Regions from separate parts of the Pseudoalteromonas sp. R86517 genome, predicted to be linked through region 3. Evidence: predicted binding sites of a transcription regulator. Region 3 holds the regulator's gene; each other region holds the start of a gene.
What was found. The regulator FliA, encoded in region 3, starts transcription of late flagellar genes. The targets are predictions, from matches to a motif close to CTAAAGNTNNNNNNNNNNNNGCCGATA.
Positions count from the first base shown of each region.

Region 1: a site for FliA is predicted at 3,701-3,727, ahead of SJY38_RS00145 (DUF5610 domain-containing protein). Genes of this name have one in related genera too.
Region 2: a site for FliA is predicted at 5,679-5,705, ahead of pomA (flagellar motor protein PomA). Genes of this name have one in related genera too.

Region 1 is NZ_JAXHCB010000001.1:22,114-32,705, reverse strand. It holds rRNA gene SJY38_RS00160 (16S ribosomal RNA) at 1-604, opposite strand, end outside; gene SJY38_RS00155 (hypothetical protein) at 1,227-1,706, shown strand; gene murI (glutamate racemase) at 1,669-2,466, opposite strand; gene SJY38_RS00145 (DUF5610 domain-containing protein) at 2,532-3,671, opposite strand; gene trmA (tRNA (uridine(54)-C5)-methyltransferase TrmA) at 3,837-4,934, shown strand; gene SJY38_RS00135 (DUF523 domain-containing protein) at 4,945-5,397, opposite strand; gene SJY38_RS00130 (thiol:disulfide interchange protein DsbA/DsbL) at 5,455-6,093, opposite strand; gene SJY38_RS00125 (thiol:disulfide interchange protein DsbA/DsbL) at 6,112-6,735, opposite strand; gene SJY38_RS00120 (serine/threonine protein kinase) at 6,766-7,740, opposite strand; gene ccoG (cytochrome c oxidase accessory protein CcoG) at 7,788-9,218, opposite strand; gene SJY38_RS00110 (hypothetical protein) at 9,507-9,866, shown strand; gene SJY38_RS00105 (hypothetical protein) at 9,866-10,072, shown strand; gene SJY38_RS00100 (UPF0149 family protein) at 10,105-10,592, opposite strand, start outside.
Region 2 is NZ_JAXHCB010000001.1:2,413,018-2,423,609, forward strand. It holds gene SJY38_RS10870 (M20 family metallopeptidase) at 1-1,209, shown strand, start outside; gene SJY38_RS10875 (DNA topoisomerase III) at 1,232-3,172, opposite strand; gene SJY38_RS10880 (hypothetical protein) at 3,218-3,724, opposite strand; gene SJY38_RS10885 (flagellar motor protein MotB) at 3,936-4,856, opposite strand; gene pomA (flagellar motor protein PomA) at 4,859-5,626, opposite strand; gene SJY38_RS10895 (exodeoxyribonuclease VII small subunit) at 5,942-6,184, shown strand; gene ispA ((2E,6E)-farnesyl diphosphate synthase) at 6,187-7,074, shown strand; gene dxs (1-deoxy-D-xylulose-5-phosphate synthase) at 7,177-9,039, shown strand; gene SJY38_RS10910 (hypothetical protein) at 9,232-10,592, shown strand, end outside.
Region 3 is NZ_JAXHCB010000001.1:739,667-750,258, forward strand. It holds gene flhF (flagellar biosynthesis protein FlhF) at 10-1,485, shown strand; gene SJY38_RS03225 (MinD/ParA family protein) at 1,478-2,338, shown strand; gene SJY38_RS03230 (RNA polymerase sigma factor FliA) at 2,365-3,075, shown strand; gene cheY (chemotaxis response regulator CheY) at 3,117-3,500, shown strand; gene SJY38_RS03240 (protein phosphatase CheZ) at 3,516-4,283, shown strand; gene SJY38_RS03245 (chemotaxis protein CheA) at 4,299-6,527, shown strand; gene SJY38_RS03250 (chemotaxis response regulator protein-glutamate methylesterase) at 6,579-7,724, shown strand; gene SJY38_RS03255 (flagellar motor protein) at 7,717-8,481, shown strand; gene SJY38_RS03260 (flagellar motor protein MotB) at 8,487-9,452, shown strand; gene SJY38_RS03265 (ParA family protein) at 9,465-10,235, shown strand; gene SJY38_RS03270 (chemotaxis protein CheW) at 10,239-10,592, shown strand, end outside.

The DNA.
Region 1 (10,592 bases), 720 kb from region 3:
CTTTCACATCTCGCTTAACAAACCGCCTGCGTACGCTTTACGCCCAGTAATTCCGATTAACGCTCGCACCCTCCGTATTACCGCGGCTGCTGGCACGGAGTTAGCCGGTGCTTCTTCTGTCAGTAACGTCACAGCTAGCAGGTATTAACTACTAACCTTTCCTCCTGACTGAAAGTGCTTTACAACCCGAAGGCCTTCTTCACACACGCGGCATGGCTGCATCAGGCTTGCGCCCATTGTGCAATATTCCCCACTGCTGCCTCCCGTAGGAGTCTGGGCCGTGTCTCAGTCCCAGTGTGGCTGATCATCCTCTCAAACCAGCTAGGGATCGTTGCCTTGGTGAGCCATTACCTCACCAACTAGCTAATCCCACTTGGGCCAATCTAAAGGCGAGAGCCGAAGCCCCCTTTGGTCCGTAGACATTATGCGGTATTAGCAGTCGTTTCCAACTGTTGTCCCCCACCTCAAGGCATGTTCCCAAGCATTACTCACCCGTCCGCCGCTCGTCAGCAAAGTAGCAAGCTACTTTCTGTTACCGCTCGACTTGCATGTGTTAGGCCTGCCGCCAGCGTTCAATCTGAGCCATGATCAAACTCTTCAATTAAAAAGTTTTGTGTCTTTCGACAGCTCAATGAATTCTGAATTTATTTAATATCTTTTGATATTGAATTGACTGTGCTGAATAACTACCTAAGTAATTATTCTGTTGGTCACTCAGTTTCAATTGAGACTCTAAATTTGTTTGCCTCACTACCTAAGTAGCTTGGCTGTTAGAACTCAATCTGTACGAGTGCCCACACAGATGATTGCTTTATATTGTTAAAGAACGTTGCGACGTTGTCGCTAGGGATGCGTATAATACATCCTTTATTTTTCGAGTCAACACTTAATTTTAAACTTTCTTTTTAGAAGATTTAAAACCGAAGTTTTACTTAACTCTGTGAGCAGCTCTGCCTCGCTATGCGTTGGCGTTCCCCGTCTCAGTGGGGTCGCATTATAGGGAGATCCGAAAACAGATCAACCCTTTTTTTAGATCTTTTTACTGTTCGAACAAAAATAGAGCAAAACAGCATAAAACTAGCTAAATCACTGGCTAAGATGATGCTTTTTTATACTGATTTTTATTATTTAATATAAATTTCATTGCTATGTTCGTTTAAGACGTTAAGATAGCAAGTTCACAATGTTAAATTAATGTTTATTTCCTGTTTATTGGTAGATCTAAAATGAAATTACCCGATCAAAAATCTTTTATCTTCTCTGTTATTCTTGCTGTAGTTGGTTTTGTTATTGTTGAGTTTGCTTTAGGCAGCTTAGCTTTAAGCCCAGCATTGCTATTTGGTGCTGGTTTATTAATTGGTGGGATTGCTATTGCTGCAATATCATCGGAAGGTGGTGAAGAAGCTGAAGTTAAAACAAAAACACTTTATGTTGGTAATCTTCCTTATCGTGCAAATGAAGGTGTTGTTCGCGCTTTGTTTGAAGAACAAGGTAAAGTTTTCAACGTGCGCCTATTAAAGGATAAAAATACTGGCAAACGTCGTGGCTTTGGTTTTGTTGAAATGGCACAGGCAGATGCAGACAATGCAATTGCTAAGTTAAACGATAGTGAGTTCCAACAGCGTACTTTAAAAGTACGTGAGGCAAAACAAAAACAAGAAGATGATTCTAGCTCTTTACGTACTGAGACGGATCAATCAGTGTAACGTGCTTTATAGCTAGCTTATTACTCAAAACATCAGCCGTTGCATAATATTGCAGCGGCTTTTTTTTGTCTGTAAATTTATTTCCAAAGTTATGCTGCTCTAGTAGGTAGTTTACTCTGCTAGCAATGGCCGCGCCTGAATCGAGTAATTGCACTGCGTTATTAAAGTACGCTTGTATAGCATCGCTAAGAATTGGGAAATGTGTGCAACCTAGTACAAGTACATCTATATCTGAGTTAATGCGCAAACGCGTAAGCTCTTTATGCAGTTTGAGTGTATCTAGCTGCTGAGTGAAAAATAACTGCTCTGCCAATGCCACCAGCTCAACACTGCTATATAAACTCACTGTTACGTTGCTGGCATGCTCTTTTATTAATGTATGAGTATAGGGGCTTGCAACTGTGGCGGGGGTTGCCAATAAGCCGATGTGCTTTGTGCTAGTTACTTCAGCAGCAGGCTTTATTGCTGGCACTACGCCTACAATAGGTATTGATGTAATTTTGCGTACTTCACTTAAGGCTGATGTAGAGGCTGTATTGCAGGCTATAACAATAAGGTCGACATTAAGCGCGTTTTGCTCAATAAAATAAATGAGTGAGCATAAACGCCCTATAATAGTTTGCTGGGTTTGCGCGCCATAAGGGAGTAACGCATTATCCATAAAGTAGCTGTACTGTGCATCTGGAATACGCTTTTGAATATGCTCAAGCACGGTGGTGCCACCTATACCTGAATCAAATACCATTATGTGGGCTGACAAACTTTGGTTCCTACTGTTTATTAAGAACGGCAGTTTGCCATGAGGTATTTATAAAAGAAAGTAGTTTAGCTTTGCTCAGACTTTAGCCCGTCGAGTGCATCGCCCGCTGAATTTAATTGGTTTAGGTTTTCAAACATTGCCTGTGTGTAATCAACTAGCTGATCGACCGCTGCTTGATCTTGGTTTAGCCACTCTATAATACCGGCAAGCTGATCTTGTAGGCCTAGTTGCGATGCTTTATCAAATGCATTTTTTAGATCGTCATTAAAAGGTGCGATCGCATCGGCTACCTCTTTTGTTGGGTTTGGCTGATATTGCTCATAACTTTTAACGGTAGCGACTGTTTTTGTTTGACGAAGGTCCATTGAAAATGCAACAAGTTGCTCACTGCCTAAGCTCAGTTCTTGTGCTTTTTCAAATGCTTCATCCAAATCACCGCTAAAGAATGTTTTACTTACACCTTGTAGCTCTTCCATCATGGCGTTAATGGCATCTTGCTCTTGCTCGTTTAAATCACCATTAACTGACATTGAAAAAGACAGCTCTCGAGATTGCGACGACGAGCTGGCAAACGATTCGCTGTTATTGCTTTGTTGATACCCGCTCGCTGTTTGAGACTCATATGCATCAGCAAAGCTAATACTGACCTCATCACCTTCGGCCGTTGTAAACTTATACTCGGCATTGCTGCTCATGCTTACATATTGTGCTTGGCTTACGCTAACACTGGCCGCTTGTGGGTTAAATAGGGTTTGCTCAAACTCATCAAGCCCCTCAAAAATGCCTTCTTTTGACTTGTCGATGCCCTCTTGCATTTCTTCGTTAAATACACCGGTGCCTTTTAGTTCATCAACCGCTTCGTCTATACCGGTTTGAACACCTGAGCGCGCATCATCTAACATATTTTTTAATTTATCGTCATCGGCACCATTGGCTTTGGCTTTATTAACTGCGCCAGATACAAAGTCGAGTACATTTTTTACTATTTCATCAAAATCGAATAAAGGTTTATCGGCTTGTTTTTGCTCAACAGGTAAACCTAGCTGCTCTGCCATTTTGTCGCCAAGCACTTTTGCAGCAAGTTCTCTGCCTCGCTGTAATGAACTTTCTTGCGGAGATTGGATTGTTGGCTGCTGTAGCGCCTCTTTATTATTGAATTTGTTTACGTTGTTGTTTGGCGTATAGCCATAATTACCGATTTTCATGATCCACCTCCGTTACGTACTTAGCTTATTATCGGCTAATAGTGACAAAACTAAAGTGCATGTTTAAAAAAACAGCAACTTTATTATCAGCAAAACTAGACAAATACTGCTCGCTCCCTACAATAGCGCCGATAAATAGATCTCATAAATAAGGTAGTAGCATTAATGGCAGTGATTAAAATAGATACCACACAGTACGATACGCAGCTAAATGAAAAAGAGCAGCGTATTACGTCGCAATTTAAGCGATTTGGTGTGCAAGCGTTAGAGGTGTTTAGCTCAGAGCCAATTAACTACCGCCAACGTGCTGAATTTAGAGTATGGCACGATGGGGACGATCTATTTCATATTATGTTTGATCAGGCCACGAAAGAAAAAATTCGCGTCGACACCTTTGACCCTGCCGCGCCATTAGTTGGTGAGGTTATGCAGGTGATGATTGATAATTTAAAGTCGTGTGAAGTATTACGCCGTAAGCTGTTTCAAATCGATTATTTATCGTCATTAAGTGGCGAGATTTTAGTAAGCTTGCTTTATCACAAACCACTCGATGAGCAGTGGCTAACTGAAATAAAAGCCCTGAAAGAAAAACTGAGCAGCAAATACAACATTGACTTTATCGGTCGTGCGCGCAAACAAAAAGAAGTACTAGGCAATGATTTTGTTACTGAGCGTTTAACCATAAACGGCCAGGAGCTTATTTATCAACAAGTAGAAAATAGCTTTACGCAACCTAATGCTAAAGTGAATATAAAAATGCTGGAGTGGGCACAAGACTTATGTAAACCACTGAGTAATGATCTGCTGGAACTTTACTGTGGTAATGGTAATTTCTCTATTGCATTGGCGGGTTCGTTTAATCGCGTATTGGCTACTGAAATATCTAAGTCTTCTGTGCATTCAGCGCAATACAACATTGCTAAAAATAAGGTAGATAACTTAGATATAATTCGTATGTCGAGTGAAGAGTTTACCCAGGCAATGAATGGCGAACGTACCTTTTCGCGTTTAGAGGGGATAGATTTAAAAAGTTACGATTGCCAAACTATTTTAGTCGACCCTCCACGCGCAGGTATGGATACCCTTACCTGTGACTTAGTAGCCAACTACGAGAACATTATTTATATATCGTGCAACCCAGAAACGCTTGAGCGCGATTTAGATCATTTAACCCGTACTCATAATGTTAAGCGCTTTGCGATATTTGATCAGTTCCCTTATACGCATCACATAGAATCGGGTGTTTTCTTACAAAGAAAATAGTGAGTTAATATTATAATGCCAGCACCTTTATAAGTGCTGGTATTTGATTTTCACTAAACACTTCAATTTGATGCTCCATCAGCAACTTAGCAGTCATACCCATGCCCTGTACTTTTACCCCACTATGGCTACCATCGTAAATTGTATTTCTACCACACGAAGGGCTCGACTCTTTAAGTAAAGCAAAACGAATTGCATGCTCATTACATAAGTCTAGGGCTTTAGCTGCACCTGATTTAAATTCTTTAGTTACATCCTCATAAGTGCTCGTTACTACTCTGCCTTGTTTTATCTCTGCTGATGCTCTAGGTGTTGGCAATCCACCAGCCACCTCAGGACAAAACATAACTAACCTATTTTCTTTACGCCATACATTAATTTGCGGGTGTAATAATGCTTGGCTTTTACCATCGTATCGAACAGGTAAGCCAAATAAACAACTCGATATTAATATTTTTTCCATTACTACATCCCTATAAACAAAAAAGCTCCTTACGGAGCTTTTTTGTTTTAGCAAACCTTACTTGTTCGCTAAATAATTAATTAATTTACTAATATCTTCTGGCGCGGTAATACCAGACTCACGGCCTAGGTTTAATTTGTATTTACCATTTACGATAAAGGTTGGTACGCCACGTAGCGCGCCTTTTTCTTTAAAGTAATTTTGGTCACGCTTCATTTTAGAGCTTAATGTACGTACCGAGAAACTTTTGTATAGTTTATCAAACTTATCGCCATCAACACCCTGCGCTACAAATACATCTTTTACATCTGCAAGCTCGTTAAATTTAGCGCGCTTAGTGTGAATGTGATTAAAAATAGCCGCAACAATTTTATCTTTTTGTGGAAGTACTTCCGCAGTGGCCAGCGCTTGGCTCATCATTTGTTGGTTTTCTGGATCGCGAACACCGACAAAATCAACATGGCTCTTTTTAAATTTAACGTCTTTGTCTAGCTTTGGCTTAAACTCACCAATTAACGCTTCCATGTTATTACAAGCAGGGCAATAAAATGAGAAAAACTCTTTTACTTCTGGCTTTTTAGTCGCGCGCTCAGCAACTACATCGTAATGTACGCCTTCTTCATAAGTGGCGGCTACACTGCTCGCAGCCATAGGCAATAGTAATGCAAGTAAACCTGCTTTAACTAATTTGATCATTGTTATTGTTCTCCGAGATTAAAGTGTTAGTAAAAAAGCAACTAACTCATTCAGTTCTTGCTGGTTATTAATGGTGTTAATGTTTATTTTATATTTATCGTTTACAATAAAGGTAGGCACACCAGTTAGCGCACCTAGTTTTGAATATTTGTTTTGTTTATCTTGCATTGCACGCTCAGCTGAAATAATTGGCATGCTGGCAATGTCTTGATCAAACGTTGCACTATCGATACCGTTAACTTCAAGCAGCTTTTTAACGTCTTTCATTTGCGTTAAAGGTGCGCGCTGTACATGAATACTTTTAAAAATTTGGTCGCTGATACTTTGTGCTTGACCGTGCTTTTTACCGATTAAGTAGGCGTAGCTTAAGTTGCTTTGTGCCTGTGGTGATACACCGCCTAAAAAGTTAACGTGATTTTTTATAAATTCAGTGCCCTCAGGTAGGCTTTTTTCAATTGCCTTTGCAACAGGCTCAAATTTAAAACAATGCGGACAGTAAAACGAGAAAAATTCGGTTACTTGCGGCTCTGCGCTTTTTTCTACATCAATAACAGTATACTGGTTATCGGCTTCAAACTGTGCAGCAAGGGCTGCAAATGGTAAACATAAAAGTAGTAGGCTCAGTTTCAATTTTTTAAGCATTGGTATCTCGTGTACTTTTTAAATAAAATTTTATGGCAATAACTTCAGCGGAGCTTCTTGCAGTGCTGCAAACTGCTCTTTAAGCGCTAAAATTTGTTGCTCCCAGTATTTGTCTTCAGCAAACCATGAAAAGTTCCGTACGAACGCAGGATCACTCCATCGTTTAGCTACCCAACCCATATAGTGAATAATACGCATTGCACGAAGCGGTTCAATTAATTTGAGTTGAGTGTGGTCAAAATCACAAAACTCTTCATACGCATTTACAAGGGTGTCTAACTGTAACAGCTGTGTTTGACGATCGCCACTGAGCATCATCCATAAATCTTGAATGGCCGGCCCCTGACGAGCGTCATCTAAATCAACAAACATAAGTGCTTCGCCTGCCCACAAAATGTTACCTGCGTGGCAATCACCATGTAAGCGGATCCCTTGCACATTTTTATACTGTGCTTGCGCTTGTTCAATAACCAAGTCCAATATGGTGTAAAAAGCCGTGCTGATCCCCATAGGTACCAAATTACTTTTTTGCAGATGAACTTTAGCTGTATGCAAATATTCTTCGCAGCTAAAGGTAGGTCTGTGCTCAAATGCTTTGCTTTTAGCCACCTGATGCATACGGCCAATTAAACGACCCATTACATCAAGCTGATCCAGGTTATCAACTTCAAATTGTCGCCCGCCTACACTTGGAAATAACACAAATACATAACCTTGGTGCTCAAATAAGCTTTCTCCGCTGTGCTTAATAGGTGCAACAACGGGTACTTCGGCCTCGGCTAATTCAAATGCAAAGTCGTGCTCTTCTTGTATTTGCGCTTTGCTCCAGCGCTCTGGTCGGTAAAACTTAACAACGTAGCGCAGGCCATCTTCCGCCTTAAATTGGTAGACTCTGTTTTCGTAGCTGTTAAGTGCTAATAAACCTGACTCTGCATATATACCAACGCTTTCTATCGCATCGAGAATTAAGTCGGGCGTTAAATCTTCAAAACTAAATTTACTCATGGGCTTCTTAATGTAAAAAGCGGGTTACCCCGCTTTTGTTAGTGTGTTTATCGCGCTTTAAAAAAGTTACTCGGTTGCGATATGCTTTCATCGGGGTCATTAACCGGTGAAAGTACAAAGTTAAACTCCGTCATTGGCGCTTTTAAATCATACGGGTCCATCACAAGTGACAGTGGCACATTATGCGATTGCCCTGCTTGCACTGTAAATGTTTGCTTGCCAATGTACTTAAAGTTTTCAAGGCCTTGAACATCAATATTAAAGGTTTGCTCGTACTGCGCCTTGTTGATTACTTTTAATGTATAGGTGTTTTCTACCAAGCCATTAAAGTCAACTCGATACAGTTGGTTACGGTCTCGTATTATGTCAAAGTCCATAGGCTTTCTAAATGCAATGTTAGCCACCAGCGCACTGGTAAGCACCACCAGTATGACCGTGTAACCTATGATTTTAGCTCGCAGTGGGTTGGTTTTATTTTCAGGTGTTTCGAGATTACGCTCAGTAGTATAAGAAATAAGACCCCGCGGGTAATCCATTTTATCCATTACACCATCGCAGGCATCAATACATGCGCCACAGTTTATACACTCGGCTTGCAAACCATTACGAATATCTATCCCTGTAGGGCACACCTGTACACACAAGTTACAGTCTATGCAATCGCCCATATCTAAATCTTCGTGGGCAATTTTACGCGAACGTGGGCCCCGGCTTTCGCCGCGTTTTTCATCGTACGTTACGGTGTAAGTGTCTTTATCAAACATAGCTGATTGAAAACGTGAATAGGGGCAAATGTGTAAACACATAATTTCACGCATCCACCCTGCATTAGCGTAAGTACACGCTGCAAAGAAAATAATACTTACCAGCGCGTAACCACCTACATTAAAGGTAACAAAGTCAGGGAGTAATTCACGGATAGGCGTAAAGTATCCGACAAACGAAATAGCCGTATATAAGGCAAATAAAACCCAACTGGTGTGCTTTGCTGTTTTTCGCCAAAACTTATCAAAGTCCATCGGGCGTTGATCTAGCTTTTTACGCTGATTCGCTGTGCCTTCAAACTTTTCTTCAAACCAAATAAATATAAAGGTCCATACAGTTTGCGGGCAGGTATAGCCACACCATACTCGGCCATAAAAGGTAGTAACCAAAAAGAGTGCAAACGCGGCCAACATAAATATAAAGGCTAATATAGTGAAATCTTGCGGCCACAGCGTTAGCCCAAAAATATTGTACTTTTGGCCAACTAAATCAAATAACACAGCTTGCTGGCCATTAAAATTTATCCAAGGCAAAAGCATAAAGGCAAGCATGCCTAAAAAGCCTATACGCTGTCTAAGTAACTGATGAAGCCCTTTTACTGCGCGAACATAAATTCGGTTACGTGGGTTAAACCTGTCGTCTTGACGGCTTAAATCCGGTTGTTGGATTTTAACCTCTGCAGGTATATTCTTTACTTTAATTTGCTTGTCCATCGAAGTTCCTCAACGCCGCTTGGAAATAAAAACGTAGCAATATGTGCGTATTCTATACTGTAACTGTAGTTCGTTAATGGTAAGTGTGATTAGTTTAAATAATCAGCTGTTTGAATACTTTCAGATATTTCAGAAATATCTAACTGCTGTTGGCTATTATAACAATACTGGCTAAAATTACAGGTATAGATTGCTAATAATTTATTCATCTCAGTTACTTGCTTTTAAAGTGCAGTTTATTACACTGCTTGCTAAATTTACCCCATTAAGATCAAGGTTTACGCATTCATGAAAAAGTTTATTATATTGGTCATTCTGATCCTTGCGTTTTTTACTATTGATCACCCATTAGTTAAAGAGCCCCGCGAAAAGCTATTAGGTGAAGGTGTGGGTTTTTTAAGTGATGCGAGCAAAATAAACCGTAGCCCAGCAGCCAATATGGCTAAAAACCGCATTAGCAGTGCGTTAAAGCTCTCTGAGTCTGAACACGAATATATTGAAAAAACCTTTACCACTGATGATTCAGTGCAGTTATTTCATTTACGTTATTGCCGCGAGCGCGACCTAAATTTATATTTTTACGAAGAGCGTTTAAATACAGTGTGTAAAATTGTATCGGATGCATTAGAACAAAAGAGAGCTAAGTAGTGGATTTTTCGCAGTTAAACAAAAAAGCGAGTGACTCTTTTCATAAACAGCGCACAATACTTAAAAAGCTATCGCAAGGAAAAACCTTGCATTGTGAGCAGTGCGGCGAGGTGTTAACACTCGATTTAGCCACCAGCGAGCCGGGTAAAGGCGTTGTTAAGTGTAAAAAAGGCTGCACTGATATTATTTTAGAACTTGGCGCTTAATTATTCTAAGCGCCGTTTAATATACCTAAAGGCTACTCTTCCCACCCTTCATCTGTAATCAGCCCACTGTTTATGGCTACCACCTCAATAAGCTCGGCAAAACCTAATGCAAAGTCGCCCATTGATTCGTACTGATACTGATATAAGGCTTCGAGTGTCATACTATTTTGCTGCGCAATTTGCACTCTTGTTTGCTCATCCACAGCAAAAAAGCTAAGCGTACTTAGCGCACTCTCTAGTGCTTCTTTGTACTGAGGCTCTAAAGCGGGAGCTGTTAATAGAGGTTGTGCGTACTCATGAGTAGCACGTAAAAAACCTTCACTCCACGCTTGGGTATAGTCTAGGTCAAAATTGGCGGGTAACTTGTAACCGGTTTCAAATACTTGCTCACTAATTTGATGGTACAACGCCATAAATAAAAACAGTATTTCTTCGTCTAAATCGTTAGCCGTATTAGGCACTATATGCGCTAACCACTGGTGAACTTCTAATGGGCTTGGCGAACAAATAACCCCAAATA
Region 2 (10,592 bases), 1.7 Mb from region 3:
TTTTACCTCAACTTACATCAATCTCCAGAACTTTCATATCACGAACAAGAAACTGGCCAAAAAATAGCATCGCAATTAACAAACCTTGGGTTTGACGTAACAGATAATGTGGGCGGCTACGGTGTGGTAGGGATTTATAAAAATGGCACCGGCCCTACAATAATGATTCGTACTGATACCGATGGCCTACCAATCACAGAGCAAACCGGTAAACCTTATGCATCTAAAGTACAAGTGACCAATGAGCATGGGAATAAAGTAGGAGTAATGCATGGCTGTGGCCACGATATACATATGAGCTCGTTTATTGGTACTGCTGAGCAACTTATTGCCCATAAAAGTAAGTGGCAAGGAACGTTAATGATGGTTGCTCAACCTGCAGAAGAAGTTGGCGGTGGAGCAAAAGCCATGTTAAGTGAAGGCTTATTTAGTAAATATGCTAAACCTGATCATGTTATTGCGCTGCATGTTAGTGCCAGCGTGCCTGCGGGTAAGGTATCAATGAAAAATGAATACACCATGGCAAGTGTTGATTCGGTAGATATAACTATAAAAGGTAAAGGCGGACACGGCGCCTACCCACACACTACCGTAGACCCTGTAGTTATTGCGGCGCGTACGGTATTAGCATTACAAACAATCACAAGCCGCGAGCTTTCTCCACTTGAGCCTTCTGTTGTGACTGTGGGCTCTATTCATGGTGGCTCAAAGCATAATGTGATTTCCGATGAAGTAAAACTACAGCTTACGCTTAGAAGCTACAACCCAGAGGTACGGACGGCGCAAATAGCAGCAATAAAACGTATTACAGCGGGTATTGCTCAAAGTGCTGGCCTTACTGAGTCACACTACCCTGTTGTTCACGTTCATGAAGATGAATCTATTCCATCTACTTACAATAACCCTCAACAAACTAACATTGTTAGGAGTGCTATTGCTGATGCAATTGGCGAAACTAATGTACTTGAGACAAAAGCGGTTATGGCTGGTGAAGATTTTGGGCTATACGGTAGAACTGATGAAAACATTCCTATTACGTTATTTTGGTTAGGTGGAGTAAACCAGCAGCAATATACAAATGCGATGAAAAGTAACCAAACACTTCCTTCATTACACTCAAGTAAATTTGCACCAGATTATAAAGTAGCATTACCGACCGGTATAAAAGCCATGAGTAACGCTGCAGTCGCGTTATTTAATAAAAAATAAGCCGTATTTGAGAGCTCAGCGATTAAGTGGTTGCTGAGCTCTTTTTATAATTTGATTTTTTAAATGCTGCTTTTTTACCACCCTTAGCAAAGCGCTTTTTAGGCGGTGTTTTAGGCAGCTTTGAAAATACATGGCTATCACAACTAGCTGCTTGCTGTACAAAACCTTCAAGCTCCACCAGCAGTGGTTGTAAAAATTGTTGGTAGCTCATTGCTTGTTGAGCAATGTTGCCTAAACTCGCCTCCCATTTAGCGGTCAAATCGGGGCTAGCTAAACCCTCTGGTAAAACACTAATAAGTGCCAAGCCTGTTTGCGTTGCTTTAATTGATTTACCTTCGCGCTTTAAAAAACGACGCCTAAATAATAATTCAATAATGCCTGCGCGGGTTGCCTCTGTTCCTAGCCCATCGGTCTCTTTGAGTATTTTTTTAATTTGTGAATCTTTTACATAACGACTAATGCCGGTCATGGCACTTAGCAATGTTGCATCAGTAAAATGAGACGGTGGCGTAGTGTGTTTTTCTACCACTTCACCTTTAGTGCAGTTAAGCGCCATGCCTTTTGTTAAATGAGGCAAGGTTGCTTCATCTTTTAGCTCGGCTTTGCCCATTAATACCTTAAATCCTAAGCTTACATCTTGCTTTGCATTGGCTTTAAATAAACCTCCCGCAATTGTTACCTCTACTTTAGTTTCGTTATAAATGTAATCGGGGTAAAACTGAATTAGGTAATGCCTGCTAATAAGTTGATATACTTTTGCTTCATCAGCCGCCAAAGTCGCTGTTTTTAGTTGTTTAGCGGTAGGTACAATTGCATGGTGTGCAGCCACTTTTTCATCGTTAAAACATTTGCTGCGTTTTTTAGCGTCTGCCCCATTCACAAACTCAGTGTTTTGACCGCCATTAGCTGCAATTGCTTTTAAAATTGCAGGCGCATCTACATGATGCTCTTTAGGCAAATAACGATTATCAGAACGAGGGTAAGTAATTAACTTATGACGCTCATAGAGCGTTTGGCAAATATCGAGTACTTGCTGAGCTGCCATACCAAATGCCTTTGCAGCATCTATTTGCAGTGCCGATAAATTATAAGGCAGCGGCGCGCTTTGTTTTTTTTGTTTTTGTTCGAGCGCAGTGACTTCAGCTGGTTGATTGGCTATTCGCGAGGCGACGTTTTCGGCTAATGCATTATTTAAAACGCGGCCCTCTTCATCTTGGTACGGCTCGCAGGCTTTGCTTGGTACCCACTTGGCCACAAAGCTTTGCTGCTCAGGGGTTATTAAATGCGCCAACACTTCATAAAATGGTTTTGACACAAAGTTAGCTATTTCGTTATCCCGATTAACCACTAAACCTAAAATTGGGGTTTGTACGCGACCCACTGACAACACATTGCCAAAGCCTGCTTTTTGTCCCGCCAGCGTATAAGCACGCGTAAGGTTCATACCAAATAGCCAATCTGCACGTGAACGCGCAAGCGCCGATACACTAAGCGGAATAAATTCACGATTTGAACGCATAGTAGTAAGCGCTTTTTTTACCGCCGCTAAATTTAAATCACTTATAAGTAAACGTTGAATGCTTTGCTTTTTGGTTTTACTTATTTTGGCTTGCTCTATGACTTCATCAACCAACAATTGGCCTTCGCGATCGGGATCCCCCGCATGCACGAGTACTGATGCCTGCTTAATTAGCTTTTTTAAAATAGTTAATTGCTTACGCGTTTTCGTTTTTGCCTTGAGCTGCCATTGCTGTGGCACTATGGGGAGGTGTTCAAATTGCCACTTTTTAAAACGCGCATCATAATCATCAGGTTCAGCTTGCTCAAGTAAGTGCCCTATACACCACGAGACACAGTCACCATTAGCCACTTCTATATAACCATCGTGTTTTTTATGTGGTTTTGGCAATGCATCAGCAATAGCTCTGCCAAGTGATGGCTTTTCTGCGATATAGAGTTTCATGGGAGTTGCTCATTAACTGTTTATATGAACAGTAGTTTAGCACAGCTATTTAGAAGGTGGAGCGCTTTCTATTTTTGAGGGGGAATTACTTTTTTTAGCGAAAAGCATAATTAAAGGTAAATAACACACTATGACGGTGCCAATGTTGATAAAGGGCATTAACGTTTTGTAAATAATGGTGCTGTACGCTAAATCCCAAAGGTGACGGTCAACTAATCTGAATAATTGTAATATAGGTGCGCCAATAACCACTAACTGACCAATAACGCATTGCCATAAATAAACTTTATCTTTTATTCCCCAATAAGCTATTAACGCCATCCATATAATATCGGTAGCCGCCCATACTAAATAACGATAGATATAAATATCGTCAAACTCTCTCAAGCTAGAGGCTGTTATCCCCCCAAAGAAGAAAAAAGCGACGGTCAGTAATGCAAACCTAAAGGCTAAGTAATCTTTAAATATAAAAAATATTAAAAGAGCCGGGCTTAGCATAAAGACCCAGCTTTTACTTAAAATACTAACGAAATACAAAAACCAATCAGGCAAAATGTTTTACCTTATTTTTCTTTTGTATCGTCGTCGGTACCATCACCATTACCTGGCATATCACAATATTTAATTATAACTTTCACAGCGCATCCATTACATATGTTAAGGAAATGTACTTTAAGCTAAAATAATGAGCTTGCCAAGATACTTAGGTGATTAAGTACCTTAAAAAGAAACTTAATTAGAAAAATTAGCGCCCGCTACTCGCCTAGCGCACATCAATAGGGTCTGACTCTTTAGCCTTACCTTGTAAGATTGATATTTCTACTCGGCGATTTCTACGCCTATCTTCGTTTGAATCATTCGGCACAAGTGGACGAGTATCAGCACGCCCTACTACCATCATACGGTTTTTATCAAACCCTTGTACCGTTTGTAATTCGCTTGCGACTGCTACAGCACGCTTTGACGATAAGTCCCAGTTATTAATATATAACTCGTTAGAAACCTGAAAATCATCGGTGTGACCCGATACCGTAATTTCTCCAGGTACATCTTTTAATAACTCACCAATATCTTGAATTATGGGCTTAAACTTAGGTTGTAAAAAAGCACTGCCAGAGGGAAATGAGCCATTTTCACGGATACGAATAATGATTTGCTGCCCTAAAGATTCAAGCTCGATTGCACCATCGATAATTTGTTTTTCGAGCTGCTGCGCTATTTTTTTCACTAACTCGTTAGTTTGTTCTTGATCGGCGGCTGAAGTTGCTTGCTCTGAAGATTGCTGCTGCGATGTACTACGTGACTCGCCACCACGTTTATCGCCACGTTGCTCTTGTCTACCACCAGCAGAGCTTTCATCACCCGCTTGAAATTCTAACATTTGCTGGGTCATTTCAACGGTTTGTTGCTGAATGGTTTCTATCGGGGTAGGTTCAGGCTTACCAGGGGTAAATTCCATAGCAATAACCGAGGTCCCTTTAGGGATATCTTTTACTTCTATTTTGTTTTGCACACCAAATGCAAACTTCATCGAGCCTGCTATTTGCTTAAATTTAAGTACATCCATTTCTGAAAACGCGAGCAAAAGTACAAAAAAGCACATTAAAAGCGACATTAAGTCGGCAAATGTTCCCATCCAAGCAGGCAAACCTGGGGGTGGGCATTTGCACTCTTGATCAGACATGGTTACTCCTCGGTATCTACTTTGCGCTTAGACTCAGCAAGATAGTTTTTCAAAATACCTTCTATTACTTTCGGGTTTTGGCCATCTTGAATACCTAAAATAGCATCCAGTATTAGACGCTGATTCATGGCTTCTTCGTCTTTACGAAGCTCAAGTTTTACCTGAATAGGAATAGCCACTACATTTGCTAAAAATGCACCATATAAAGTAGTTAATAATGCCACCGCCATTGCGGGGCCAATGGCTTTAGGGTCATCCATGTTAGATAACATAGCAACTAAGCCTATTAACGTTCCTATCATACCCATTGCTGGGGCTATATCGGCAAGTGACTTAAATAAACTGGCGCCCAGTTCGTGACGAGTTGTGGTTAAAGAAATGTCTTTTTGAAGCGTGGCACGAACTACATCAGCATCGTGGCCATCAACGAGCATATCTACACCTTTGCGCATAAAAGGGTTTGGTATTTCGGCTTCTTCGAGGGCTAAAAACCCCCCTTTACGGGCAGAATCAGCAAGTTCAACTGCTTTTTCAATCAGCTCTTCTGGCGATTCGATTTTAAACATAAATGCTTTACCAACAACTTTACCTATGCCCAAAAACTGCGACAAGGTAAAGTTTGATAACACAATAAATAGTGAGCCACCAAATACAATTACACTAGAAGGCGCATCGGCAAACATCCCCATTTCACCGCTACTACTCATAAACATGGACATGACAATTAAACCAATTGCGCCAAGGATCCCAATTATGGTTGCTAAATCCACATTTCCTCCAAAGTATTATACTTTGTTATTCAAACTTTTATTATTAACTGCTTATCGGCAAGATACTGAAATACTTAAGCCATTTTTGAAAAAAGTGTAAAACACTGTGTTTGGCCTAATTTTAGATCAAGATACCCTACTCGCCTAGCGGCTGATTAATTTTATTGTACACAGTGAGCACTAATACGCATCTTATACATGGTAAAAATGCGATTTAAACTGATATAACTCAAAAAACAACGATCATCCTTTGACCTAGTTTAGCATTCCCCCTAAAATTGGCTCCTAAATTTATCATGCTGGCTGAAATTAAACATGGCGACTAAAAAACCTGAAAACCTAAGTTTTGAACAAGCACTCGAAGAACTATCAACCATTGTCGGTGAAATGGAACAAGGTGATTTATCGCTTGAGCAGTCGTTAAAGCAATTTGAGCGTGGTATAGCCTTAGCTAACGCCTCAACGGGTAAGTTACAACAAGCAGAACAAAAAGTGTCTATTTTGATGGGTAATGACGAAAAAGCAGCGCTTACTTCATTTAACAACGATATGGAATAACCGTGAGCATACAAGAAAAAATAGAATGTGCTCAACAAGATGTCGTAAAGACCCTGCAACAGTACTTTGATCAACCCCTTGATACCGCACACACAGTAAAAGAAGCTACGCAGTACGGCTTATTTAACGGTGGCAAGCGTTTACGCCCCTTTTTAGTCTACGCAAGTGGTGAAATGCTCGGAGCTAATAAGCAAGATTTAGATATTCTTGCTGCTGCTATTGAGTGTATTCATAGCTACTCGTTGGTGCACGATGATTTACCAGCCATGGATGATGACGACCTTCGCCGTGGACGCCCAACTTGCCATATAGAGTTTGACGATGCGCACGCAATTTTAGCGGGCGATGCACTACAAACATTGGCCTTTGAGCTTATCTCGGCTCACAATTTTACCTGCAGCGCGTCAACACAAGTAAAAATGATCAGCGCACTGGCTAAAGCATCGGGGCTTGAAGGCATGGTCGGCGGGCAAGGGCTAGATATTGCAGCCACAGATAAAGTGATTACAGTACAACAGCTTGAACGAATTCATAAATTAAAAACGGGTGCCTTAATCAACTGTGCCATTACATTGGGTGCATTATGTAGCGAAAAAGCAGACAAACAAACCTTAGAAAACTTACGTGTTTTTGGGTATGCTATAGGGCTGGCATTTCAAGTGCACGACGACATTTTAGATGTTGAAGGTGACACATTTACTTTAGGTAAGCCACAAGGATCTGATTTAGCTGCTAATAAAGCAACTTATCCGGCCCTATTAGGTATGCAAGGTGCCAAGCAAATGGCGCAAAATTTAATAGAGCAAGCGCATCAAGCATTAAACAAAATAGATGCTGATACCTCTACTCTAGCGGCGCTGGCAAACTACCTGATTAAACGTGACCATTGAGTGTTACATATACGTATTGCCATTTAGCACTGACATTATTACTCAACAGCGGTAACAACTAATAAGTTAGCACCGGTGTTAGCGAAGGATAAAATAAATACCATGACACTTGATAGTAGCAAGTATCCATTACTTAACTTGGTTGACGAACCAGCCCACTTACGCGATATAGCGCAAGATAAACTCCCTGCGTTTAGCAACGAGTTACGAGACTATTTACTCAACTCTGTTTCGCAAAGTAGCGGCCATTTAGCGTCTGGTTTAGGAACTGTTGAGCTTACCGTTGCTCTACATTATGTGTATAACACACCAGAAGATCGCCTTGTATGGGATGTAGGCCACCAAGCGTACCCGCATAAAATTTTAACGGGACGACGCGATTTAATGCATACAATTCGCCAAAAAGACGGATTACATCCATTCCCTTTTCGTGAAGAAAGCCAATACGATACCTTTAGCGTAGGCCATTCAAGTACCTCTATTTCGGCAGCGCTTGGTATGTCTATTGCGGCTCAAAAAGAAGGTAAAGGCCGCAAAACTGTTGCTGTTATAGGCGATGGCGCCATTACAGCAGGTATGGCATTTGAAGCAATGAACCACTTAGGCGATGTAAAATCTGACATGTTAATCATTTTAAATGATAACGAAATGTCGATTTCTGAAAACGTCGGTGCGTTAACTAATCACTTTGCGCGTATTTTATCTGGCAGCTTTTACACAAATATTCGCGAAGGCAGTAAAAAGTTACTCTCTGGCGTGCCTCCTGTTAAAGAGCTTGCCAGTAAAGTAGAAGAGCACCTAAAAGGAATGGTTATTCCAGGTACCTTTTTTGAAGAACTAGGTCTTAATTACATTGGCCCAATTGATGGCCACGATGTAAATATGCTCGTAGATACACTGCGTAATATGCGTAATTTAAAAGGGCCTCAGCTTTTACATATAAAAACCCAAAAAGGAAAAGGCTATAAACCCGCAGAAGCTGATCCTATTGGCTATCACGGTGTGCCAAAGTTTGACCCTAATACATCAAGCTTACCTAAATCTAAACCTGGCGCCGCCACTTTCTCTAAGGTGTTTGGTGATTGGTTGTGTGATATGGCCGAGCAAGATAAAAAATTAATGGCTATTACCCCAGCAATGCGTGAAGGCTCAGGTATGGTGCGTTTTTCAAAAGAACACCCAGAGCAGTATTTCGATGTAGCCATAGCAGAGCAGCACGCTGTCACATTGGCCGCCGGTTTTGCCTGTGAAGGGTTAAAACCCGTTGTAGCTATTTACTCGAGCTTTTTACAACGTGCGTATGATCAACTTATCCATGATGTTGCACTGCAAAACTTACCTGTGCTTTTTGCTATAGACCGCGCTGGTATTGTAGGCGCCGACGGCGAAACACACCAAGGTGCGTACGACTTAAGCTTTATGCGCTGTATTCCCAACATGGTTATTATGGCCCCAAGTGATACTAACGAGTGCCGCCATATGCTTTATACCGGTTATAAAGCTAATTGCCCTGTAGCAGTTCGCTACCCTCGTGGTAGTGCCGGTACTGCCGATATTCAAAGCGAAATGACGCTACTAGAAATAGGCAAAGCCAATACCATTAAGCAAGGTGCTAAAATTGCTATTTTATCCTTTGGTACTTTGCTTGAAAACGCGCAACTTGCTGCAAATGAGCTAGGGGCAACGCTAGTTAATATGCGCTTTATTAAGCCACTTGATACAAGTTTATTAGATGAGCTTAGCCAAACTCATGATGTAATAGTAACGCTTGAAGACAACGCTATTTGTGGTGGCGCAGGCTCAGCGGTTAATGAATATTTAGCAGCGCAAAAAGCCAACCTAAAAGTGCTTAACTTAGGTATTCCTGATGAATTTATTAAGCACGGCACACAAGCGCAAATGCATGATGAAATGGGCTTAGGTGAACAAGGCATTTTAAATTCAATAAAATCGTTTATCGCTTAATTATTTTTGCTAGCTAGTTTTTAAAGGGAGCCTGATGGCTCCTTTTTTGTTTTTTATTTTTAAATATTTGCATCCAATGTGTATTTCTACGCGTTATCTCTATGAGGTTAACACAGTAAATAGTACGTACTGAGGAGTATAAACAGGCACGTTATTTACTTTCATTTGATGGAATATTAAAAGGTAAAAATGATGAAAAAAGCTAATTTAACTCACCTTCATACACAAAACATTTCACTTAAACGCCCCCTTTGTTTTTCAGCATTAGCGCTTGGGATAGTACTTGGTATTTCAGGGTGTAGCGGTGATGATGGAGAAAACGGTTTAGCCGGTACGCCGGGAGCAGATGGTCAAGATGGAAGCGATGGCACAAACGGTAACCCCGGCTTTAGTGCTGCCACGTTTATTTTAGCTAATAACGGTGAGCAAAACGCAGGCACTGTTGATTTAATAAACCAGAACGCTGCCAAATTAAAAACCTTTAATACCACTGCAAATGAAGGCGTAGCCTTTGATAGCCTCGGTAATTTAATACAAGCAAGCGACAGCGAAAATGGTAGCATTAAAACTATATGCCAACTTGCCAATCGCGATGATGGTGCAAGCTTTAGTACTAATCAAGACCGTGAAATTACAGGCCCTGCCACTACATTGGTTAACCCTAAGGGCATAGCGATTGCAAAAAATAGCGGGCTGATATTTATAGCTGATTTTGGTGCCATGCAAATTACCACATTTGGCAGTGCTGCAGCGGGAGATGCCGCGCCGCTTGCTACTACTGTTACCGAAGCCGCCCCGTGGGATGTTGATTATGACCACGTAAACGACCGACTTTATGTAGCACTTACCAACGGTGATGTCGCGGTTTACGATAATTTTGTAAGCGGTGAATTTACCGCTATGCCAAGTCGTACTATTACACCAAGCGATGCCGATGGTGTGCAAATATCGGTAAATATTCACGGCATTGTTTATGATGAAACCACCAATAAACTTATTTTATCGGATGTTGGTAGCGCATCAGATGCTACCGATGGCGCGCTTTTTGTTATTAATAATGCCTCAACTGCGCAAGGTAATACATCTGTTGCACGCAGTATTTCAGGCCCTGCGACTATGCTAGGCAACCCTGTAGATATTACCCTTGAGGGTAGCGATTTACGTGTGGCCGAAAAATCAAACGATGCAATTTTAGTGTTTAGTAATATATTTGCCGGTGAAAGTGGCGATATAGCGCCCGATTTAAATACTGCGTCTACTAAGCCAGAGTCAATTACTAACACGCTAACTCAAAGCTCAATGGCTGATATATCAGATAGTACTGAGCCTAATATGGCGCTATTAGGCGTAGCCGTATCCAGTAATCCAAGCACTGCGGGTGATACAACAGGCCAAATTAGCCGTTTAAATACAGCATTAAGTAGCGAACTTGCAAGCTATAATGCAAGCCAAACGATAGAAAGCGTTAGCTTTGATAAAGCAGGTAATAGCTACGCAACATTCGATAATGCCAGTACAGGAATGGGCGGAATCGTCATCTCTACTAAAGTGGC
Region 3 (10,592 bases):
GGTTGAACCATGAAGATTAAACGTTTTTTTGCCAAAGATATGCGCACCGCACTGAAAGAAGTTAAAGATGAGCTAGGTGTTGATGCCGTTATTATGTCGAACAAAAAACTCGCTAATGGTGTAGAAATTGTTGCCGCAGTAGATTACGACAAAGCAGCCCCTAAAGCCGCAGCACAACCACAGGCAGCGCCTGCTCCGCAAAGAGCCGTGCAACAGCCTACTCATAACTTTGTAAAGCCAGAGCCTAAGCGTGCGCAACCTGAGCCACAAGCAAAAGTAGCTGATAGCTTACAAGCTTTATTAGAGCGTCAGTCGCCACGCCCTCGCTCTCCTGAGCTAGCCTCTATGTTTTCGCAATCAGGTATTGATACGTCTGAGCATTACCAAGAGCCAGCACAGCCACGTACGACAAATATGTTTGCTCGCGAAAATGAAGCGCCAAAACGCATGCAAACCCAAGCAGACAGCCTAGGCTTTGATGACTTAGATCAAGACTTTGACGATTTAGATGCGCCGGTTGCACCGCGTAGTCAAGCTAATAACAACGAAAGCGCCCAAATGAGCGCGATGCGTGATGAAATGAACGCAATTCGCCAGTTATTAGAACACCAAGTATCGGGTTTAATGCAGCAAGATATGGCACGTCGCGACCCTACACGTGCATGCATGATTGACCGTTTAGTTGGCATGGGAATAGATAAAGACGTTGCAGAGCAAATGGCGTGTTTTATCCCAGATGACGTATCGCGTCAGCAAGGTTGGAAAGCATTATTGCAAATGGTTGAAGATCAAATGCAAACCACCAATAACGAAATTCTTCGCCAAGGGGGTGTGTATGCCCTTGTTGGGCCTACTGGTGTAGGTAAAACAACCACAGTTGCTAAACTTGCCGCATTAGGCGCACAAAAGTATGGCGCCGACAAAGTTGCCCTAATCACCACTGATACATACAGAATTGGTGCGTATGAGCAGCTTGCAACGTATGGTCGTATTATTGGTTGTGGTGTTAAACAAGTAAAAGATGCCAATGAATTAGCCGAAGTTTTATATCATTTACGCAATAAGCGTCTAGTATTAATTGATACAGCGGGTATGAGCCAACGTGATTTACGCCTTACAGAGCAATTAAATACGTTAATGCGCAACCAGCGAGTAGATATACGTAGTTATTTAGTATTAAGTGCCACAGCACAAATAAATGTACTGCAAGAAACCGTAAGACATTTTAAAAAGGTTCAGCTAAGCGGTTGTATTTTCACTAAGTTAGATGAATCATTAAGTTTAGGTGAGATTATTAGTATAGCGATTCAAAATCGTCTTCCAATAGGGTATCTTACTAATGGTCAGCGTGTACCAGAAGATATTCGCGTTGCAAATGCTGAAAAACTAGTAAAAAAAGCTGAGCAATTGTATTTAAAAAGAGCAAAAGCACAACATTCAAGGCACCAAGCAGTGGCGCCAAGCACAGTAGGGATGTATGATTAACACAGTATTAGATCAAGCAAGCGGCCTGCGCAAAATGAGTCAAAACAACAACAACGGCGTAAAAGTTATCGCTGTCACTGGCGGTAAAGGAGGGGTGGGTAAAACCAACGTCTCTTTAAATACTGCTATTGCTTTAGGGCAGCAGGGTAATCGTGTATTAGTATTAGATGCCGATTTAGGCCTAGCTAATTGTGATGTAATGCTAGGACTACGTGTTGAAAAAAACTTATCTCATGTCCTTTCAGGCGAGTGCGAACTTGACGAGATTTTAGTTGAAGGCCCAGGCGGTATTAAAATCGTGCCTGCTACATCAGGTTCGCAAAGTATGGTGGAGCTAACCCCATCTGAGCATGCTGGGTTAATTCGTGCCTTTAGTGAGCTTAATACCGAATTTGATATTTTAATTGTAGATACCGCCGCTGGTATTTCTGACATGGTGCTGAGTTTTTCTCGTGCAGCGCAAGATGTCATGGTGGTGGTGTGTGATGAGCCGACCTCTATTACTGATGCCTACGCGCTTATTAAAGTACTTAGCCGCGAGCATGGCGTTTATAAATTTAAAATTGTTGCAAACATGGTGCGCAGTATGCGCGAGGGCCAAGAGCTTTTTGCAAAGCTCTCTAAAGTAACAGACCGCTTTTTAGATGTGTCTATGGAGCTTGTTGCGACTATTCCATATGATGAAAATATGCGTAAATCTACGCGTAAACAAAAAGTAATTGTCGATCTTTTCCCTAATTCACCAGCAGCAGTCGCGTTTAAAACATTAGCGACAAAAGCAGTAAAATGGCCTATACCTAATCAACCTTCAGGACATTTAGAGTTTTTCATTGAGAAGCTAGTAAACGGCTGATTATGACAACATCGGTGAAAAGAGCTATGGGATATCAATCAACACAAAATTTAAATGTGATTGTTGAAAAGCACGCGTCGCTTGTCAAAAAAGTGGCGTGCCATTTAATAGCTCGCCTTCCTCCTAGCGTTCAGCTTGATGACTTAATTCAATCGGGAATGATTGGCCTTATCGAGGCCTCAAAAAACTTTGACGCCAGTAAAGGGGCAAGCTTTGAAACGTTTGCTGGTATTCGTATCCGCGGCGCTATGCTTGATGAAATGCGCAGAGGGGATTGGGCACCACGTTCGGTGCACCGTAAAAGCCGATTAGTAGCCGAAACTATCACAGAATTAGAAAATAGCTTAAATAGAGAACCAAAAGATACTGAAGTAGCTGAAAAACTTGATATTTCGCTAGAAGAATACCATCATATTTTAAATGATGTTAATTCCAGTAAAGTGCTTGGTATAGAAGACCTAGGGGTAGATGAAGATGTTATTAGCCCTGCAGGTCAAGATTTAGCGCTAGACAAACCATTTAATAATGTTAAAAATGAACGGTTTAATAATTCATTGTTAGAGGCAATAAAGTCTTTACCAGAGCGAGATGCAATGGTGCTTTCTTTGTATTACAACGATGAAATGAATTTAAAAGAAATTGGGCATATACTCGATGTAAGTGAATCGCGTGTAAGTCAGATACATGGTCAGGCGATGATTAAGCTCAAAGCAAAAATCAATGACTGGATAAACTAGTAGTAAGTAAATTATAGGTTAAGACCTCACCGGAGGATGTTTTGGATAAAAACATGAAAATTCTTGTTGTTGATGATTTCTCTACAATGAGACGTATTATAAAAAATCTGTTGCGTGACCTAGGGTTCACGAATGTTCAAGAAGCTGACGATGGTTCTACAGCATTACCTATGTTGCAAAATCAGGTTTTTGACTTTGTTGTAACCGATTGGAACATGCCAGGCATGCAGGGTATTGACTTGCTAAGAGCCATTAGAGCTGACGAAAAATTAAAACATATTCCGGTTTTAATGGTGACGGCAGAAGCTAAAAAAGAACAAATAATAGCGGCAGCGCAAGCAGGTGTTAATGGCTATATTGTTAAGCCATTTACTGCTGGTACTTTGAAAACTAAATTAGAAAAAGTGTTTGAACGCTTAGGTTAATGAGAGGAGAGGCTTATGTCAGCACCAGCTGCGCCTCAAATTACTTTAGAACAAGCTCGTCAGCTCGTCGTTTTTTTAGAAAATGGTGAGCAAGATAAAGCAGATCAATTAATTTTAGATACTGCCTCTCAAGAGCAATCGCAGCTTTTTGCTGAAGTAGGTAAGTTAACACGCCAATTACACGAAGCCCTTAAAAGCTTTGAACTTGATACGCGTTTAACCGATTTAACCACTGATGCAATACCGGATGCGAAAAAGCGCTTAAACTATGTCATGGAAATGACAGAAAATGCAGCTAATAAGACAATGGATGCGGTCGAAGCAAGCCTTCCTATTGCGCAGCAGCTAGCAGATGAAATTGCACATATTAAGCCTACTTGGGATAGGCTTATGAACCGCGAAATAGAGCTGGGCGAGTTTAAAACCTTATGCCACAGCATCGACAAGTTTATGAACAGCTCTCATCATAAAACTGATGAGTTGCAAACTTTAATGACCAATGTACTAATGGCGCAGGATTTTCAAGATTTAACAGGCCAGGTTATCCGCCGTGTAATTGAATTAGTCAGAGAAGTAGAAGAAAGTTTAATCCACCTTTTAACAGCATTTGCTGCACAAGATGACAGCATTGTTGAAAGTAAAGAACAACAAGAAACAGAAGAACTGGTTGCCGCACAAACATTAGCAGGTCCTGAAGGCCCTATTATTGATAAAGAGTCGCGAAATGATGTTGTATCTGACCAAGACGAGGTCGATGACCTATTATCAAGTTTGGGCTTCTAAGAGGAGAGTAACTGCATGAGCTTTGAAGTCGATGAAGATATTTTACAAGACTTTCTTGTAGAGGCTGGAGAAATCCTAGAGCTTTTATCTGAACAGTTAGTTGAGCTAGAAAATAACCCAGAAGATACTGAGTTACTAAATGCTATTTTTAGGGGCTTTCATACCGTAAAAGGGGGGGCAGGCTTTTTAGCTATGACTGAGCTTGTTGATGCCTGTCATGGTGCTGAAAACGTATTTGATCTTTTACGCCAAGGGGTTAGAACTGTTAATTCAGAATTAATGGATGTGATTTTACAAGCACTAGATACCATTAATGAAATGTTTGCCACTATTCAAAACCGCGAACAGCCAGACCCAGCAGACCCTCAATTATTAGAAACCCTTCACAAACTTGGTCAACCGCCTACGGATGACGAGCTTACTGAAACAGCCCCCGACGTTGTTGAACAAGAACCCGCAGCTCCCGTTAGCGCAACAGATGATGAAGACCCATTTGCATTTGATGAACTATTTGATGCGGCAGGTTCAAGCCCTTCAGCAGATAGCACGCAAATTGATGAAATTACAGAAGATGAATTTGAAAGCTTACTCGATGAGTTACACGGCAAAGGCCAAAGCCCGGTGTCGCAACCAAGTGCAAGTGCAGAGCCAGATTCAAGTTCAGATATTACCGATGATGAATTTGACAGTTTATTAGATGAATTACACGGTGTAGGTAGTTTTGGTCCTGTTGCAGGAGATACCTCAAGCAGTGAGCCAGAAGTAAAACACACAGCACCACCGGCGGCTGTTGCAAATGATAGCGGTGATGATGAAATCAGCGATGATGAATTTGAAGCACTGCTTGATGAACTGCACGGTAAAGGCGCCGCACCAGAATCAAAAGAAGCTGACACACCTGCACCGCAGCCACCTAAGGCTGCACCTGTAGCACAAACGCCAGCAAAACCTACGCCAGAAAAGCCTACGCCAGCACCTGCAGCAAAACAAGCTCCGGCGGCTAAAGCCGCTGCGCCTACACCTAAAGTGGCTGAAAAACCAGCGAGTAGCGCTGCACCTAAAAAAGCTACGCCTCCACCTGCTGAAACCACAGTACGTGTTGATACAAAGCGTTTAGATCAAATAATGAATATGGTTGGCGAGTTGGTATTAGTACGAAATAGGTTGGTCAGTTTAGCGACCAATACAGACAGTGAAGCGATGGGTAAGGCGATATCAAATCTTGATGTGGTCACTGCTGATATTCAAGGTGCAGTAATGCAAACGCGAATGCAGCCTATCAAAAAAGTGTTTGGCCGATTCCCTCGCGTAGTACGTGACTTAGCCCGTAGCTTAAATAAAGAAATTGATTTACAGCTTGTAGGTGAAGAAACCGATTTAGATAAAAACTTAGTTGAGGCACTGGCCGATCCGTTGGTGCATTTAGTACGAAACTCAGTTGACCACGGTATTGAAATGCCAGCAGCGCGTGAAGCTGCGGGTAAGCCTAGAACTGGTAACGTTACATTATCGGCTTCGCAAGAAGGCGACCATATTTTGTTAACCATTAAAGATGATGGTGCAGGTATGGATGCGGAAAAACTGAAAAAAATAGCGATCAGTAAAGGCGTTATTGACCATGATCAGGCAAGTCGCTTATCAGATACAGAAGCGTATAACTTAATATTTGCACCAGGCTTTTCGACCAAAGAAGAGATATCTGATATTTCTGGCCGTGGCGTAGGCATGGATGTAGTAAAAACTAAAATTACGCAGCTTAATGGCTCTGTGAGTATACAGTCAGAGTTGGGCGTAGGGACTATTTTAGAGATAAAAGTACCATTAACACTGGCTATTTTACCTACGCTGATGGTTATTGTTGGTGAGCAAACGTTTGCGTTACCACTTGCTGGTGTGAGTGAAATATTCCACTTAGATTTAACCAAAACCAATGTGGTAGATGGTCAGCTTACAATTATTGTTCGTAAAAAAGCGATACCGCTATTTTACTTAGAGCATTGGCTAGTTAAAGGTGCTGATTGTTCTCAGCGAAAAGCGCAAGGTCATGTGGTAATTGTACAAATAGGTACTCAGCAAGTTGGCTTTGTGGTTGATTCATTAATTGGCCAAGAAGAAGTTGTTATTAAGCCTCTTGATGCGTTATTACAAGGTACGCCAGGAATGGCTGGTGCAACAATTACATCTGACGGTGGTATTGCGCTGATTCTGGATGTACCTAATATGCTTAAGCATTACGCAGGATAAAATGTAGGCATACCTGTGTATGCCTACACATAAATTTAATAAGAGAGCGCAATGGCCGTAAAAGTTTTAGTTGTTGACGATTCCAGTTTTTTTCGCCGTCGAGTAAGCGAAATTCTTGAACAAGACAGCGGTATTGAAGTAATAGGTTTTGCTGTTAACGGTAGAGAAGCCGTAGAAAAAACAGCGCAGTTACGTCCAGATATGATCACCATGGATGTAGAAATGCCTGTGCTTGATGGTATTAGCGCAGTAAAAGAAATTATGGCGAGTAACCCAACGCCAATACTTATGTTTTCTTCATTAACTCGCGACGGTGCAACCGCAACTTTAGATGCACTTGATGCCGGAGCTATGGACTTTTTACCGAAAAAGTTTGAAGACATTGCACGAAATAACGAAGATGCAATTAAGTTATTGCAAGCTAAAGTGAAGGAAATTGGTCGCAGGCGTGCACCGCGCCCTGTTAGGCCATTAACATCAAGTAAGACTACTGCTCCATCTGCAAGCAAACTTGCCACAACAAGCTCATCGCTTAAACAACCTGATAGAAGCTTTCAACGTGCTGCCCCAGTGCAGACAACAACTACATCCAGTATGCCCACGCGTGCCAGCGGTAAACACTATCAAATAGTGGCTATTGGCACTTCAACTGGCGGGCCAGTTGCTTTACAAACTATATTAACCCAATTACCTGCTAACTTTGCACACCCTATTTTGTTAATTCAGCACATGCCGGCGGCATTTACGCCTGCGTTTGCGGCACGTTTAAATAGCCTTTGCAAAATACGCGTTAAAGAAGCGCAACAAGGTGACAGTCTAGAAGCCGGCACAGCCTACTTAGCCCCAGGTGGACAGCAAATGATGGTAGAGGGGCGAAGTGGTAACAAAACGTTGCGTGTATTTGAAGATAATAGTGAACGTATAAGCTACAAACCAAGCGTTGATGTGACTTTTGCAAGTGTTGCCAAAAGCTACCAAGGAGATGTACTTGCTATTGTTTTAACCGGCATGGGCGCTGATGGACGTGATGGCGCGCGAATGCTTAAGCAATCTGGCGCAACAATTTGGGCGCAAGATGAAAAAAGCTGTGTTGTATACGGTATGCCTCAAGCTATTGCCAACGCTGGGCTTGCCTCTGAGCATTTAGCGTTAAACGACGTAGCAGCAAGAATAAAAAGAGAGACTGGTTGTGGATAAGCTCTCTGTTTTAGGGTTAATCATTGCGCTGAGCGCTATAGCGATTGGTTACTCTTTAGAGGGGGGCGTTGTCACGGCGTTATTTAATGGCCCTGCACTTATTATTGTACTTGGCGGCACCTTAGGGGCTGTTATGTTGCAAACGGCCATAAGCACCTTTAAAAAAACGCTAAGCATGAGCCATTGGGTGTTTTTTTCACCCCAGTACAATATTGAGCAAGCCATAGAGCAAATTAAAACGTGGTCGCATAAAGCTCGTCAGGAAGGGTACTTAGCGCTTGAAAAAGAGGCACTTAGTCACCCAGATCCTTATGCAGCAAAAGGGCTTAGTTTACTAGTAGATGGGTGTTCGGAGCAAAAGTTACGCGACACATTAGAAATAGATTTAATGCTTGAACGAGACCGCTTACTTGAAGCAAGTAAAGTGTACGAAGCCATGGGCGGATATAGCCCAACTATAGGTATTTTAGGGGCTGTACTTGGCCTTATTCAAGCAATGTCATTTATTACCGACCCTCAAAAGCTAGGTGCAGGGGTCGCCACCGCATTTATTGCAACAATATATGGGGTGGGTTTAGCTAACTTATTATTTTTACCTATGGCCAATAAGCTTAAGCAGCGAGTAGATCAAAAAATGCTTTACCATGAAATGATGGCCGAAGGGGTGATTGCTATAAGCCTTGGCGAAAGTCCTATAAACATAGAATTAAAGCTTGAAGCTTATCGCACAGAGCGCCCCAATGTCGTGGTAGAGTAACTTTTATGTTACGCCGGCGCTTACGTCAATCAGCTGAAAAAAATCAACATACAGAACGTTGGTTAGTCTCTTATGCTGATTATATGACCATTATGTTTGCCTTTTTTGTGGTTATGTATGCCATTGCCATAAATAAAGAAGAAAGTTTTCAAATCCTCTCAGACTCCCTAGAACAGGTTTTTGACAAATCAGCAAGGCAGCAATCGCAACAAGGTGAGGGCGTTACTGGTGAAGGGCTACTTACTGACCGTGTTACCCCAGAGCAAGAGTTATTGTACGGTGAGAGCATTCAAAAACAGGAGTCTGGCCCAGAGCTGCTAGATGGACATAGTGATACCAGCAATATAAAACAAAAACATTTAGGTAAACCACTCGATAGTCTGTTAACTAAATTACATTCAGCACTTATTGATGAAATTCGTGATGGAGAAGCAAGTTTAGAGCTCAACCAAGATTGGCTTATTATTGAGCTAAGTTCAGGAATGCTCTTCTCAAGTGGTAGCTCTGTGGCCCACGCGCGAGCAAAACAAGTCGTAAAAATTGTAAAAGATATTATTGCCCCAGTAGATAACTACATAAGGGTAAGAGGTTACACAGATAACGAAAGTATTCGCAATGAAATGTTTCGCTCTAACTGGGAGTTGTCAGTTGCACGGGCGACCTCTATTTTAGTTGAATTAGAAGCGTTAGGAATTAACCCAGCTAGAATGGCAATCGAGGGGTATGGGCAATACTCACCTTTTGCCGATAACGACACCGCAGCGGGTCGAGCAGAGAATCGTAAAGTTGTTATTGCGCTTTCTAAGTATGGCTTAGTACAACAAACCACCGAAAATGAAGCTGAGCCTGATGAGCAAGTGCAACAAGCTGCGCCTGAGCCAGAGGTGGAACTTCCCTCTGATGATAACTCTATTAAAATAATTCGTTTACCTCATGGTGGCATCAGAATCACCACGCGCAATGAACAGTAATTAGGACTTAATGTGAAGATTTGGACAGTAGCAAATCAAAAGGGCGGTGTAGGTAAAACCACAACGGCTGTCAGTCTTGCTGGTATTTTGGCCTTGCAAGGTAAACGCGTATTACTCATTGATACCGACCCTCACGCCTCACTAACGTACTATTTTGGTATTGATTCTGAAGATTTAGAAGTCAGTGTGTACGATATTTTTGCTCGCGGCACCTCAATGCAAAGTGAAGAAATACTTCAAGCATTGTGCCCCTCTACCATGGAAAACCTGGATATATTGCCCGCGACGATGGCTATAGCAACCCTCGATAGAAGCATGGGCAATAAAACGGGAATGGGCTTAATTTTAAAAAAAACACTTGCAAAAATTAGTGAACATTACGATTATGCGCTGCTTGATTGCCCGCCCGTTTTAGGTGTTTTAATGGTGAACGCATTAGCCGCCAGCGAACGTATTTTAGTGCCTGTGCAAACTGAGTTTTTGGCGCTCAAAGGGCTTGATAGAATGATGCGCACTATGGAATTAATGCAAAGCTCTCAAGCGAAACAGTACCAATATACTATAATCCCTACTATGTATGATAAGCGCACTAAAGCGTCGCTTGAAGCCTACAAAACGTTGCAAAATACATATAAAGATAAAGTATGGCCAGGGGTGATCCCCGTTGATACAAAGTTTAGAGATGCAAGCCTTGCACAAAAGGTGCCCATAGAGTTTTGCCCACGTTCACGTGGGGTTTACGCTTATAAAGCGTTATTAGATTATTTAATTGGACAAGGTTAATGAATGAGTAAGCAATTATTTGCTAATGAAAAAGTAATGACTCAATACTTAGGGGCGCTATTATGCGAAGACGAACCTGAGGAAAACCTTGAGCCTGTAGCAAAGCTACTTGAGCAAGTACCTAGTGCCTTACAAAACGACGAAGTACTTTTAAAGCCCAAAGCGCAATTAAAAGTAACCGAGCAGCTTTATTCTGAGCAAGTAAAAGAGAGTAATAGCGAGGCTGACGCCACTATTTCGCCACCTGCACCTATTGAGCCTGAGCCATTAGAGACACCTGAGGTGCAAACCCAGTTAAGTACAGAACCTGCTCCTTTATTACATAGCCAAGAAGATTACTTTGAAGGTGAATTTCAG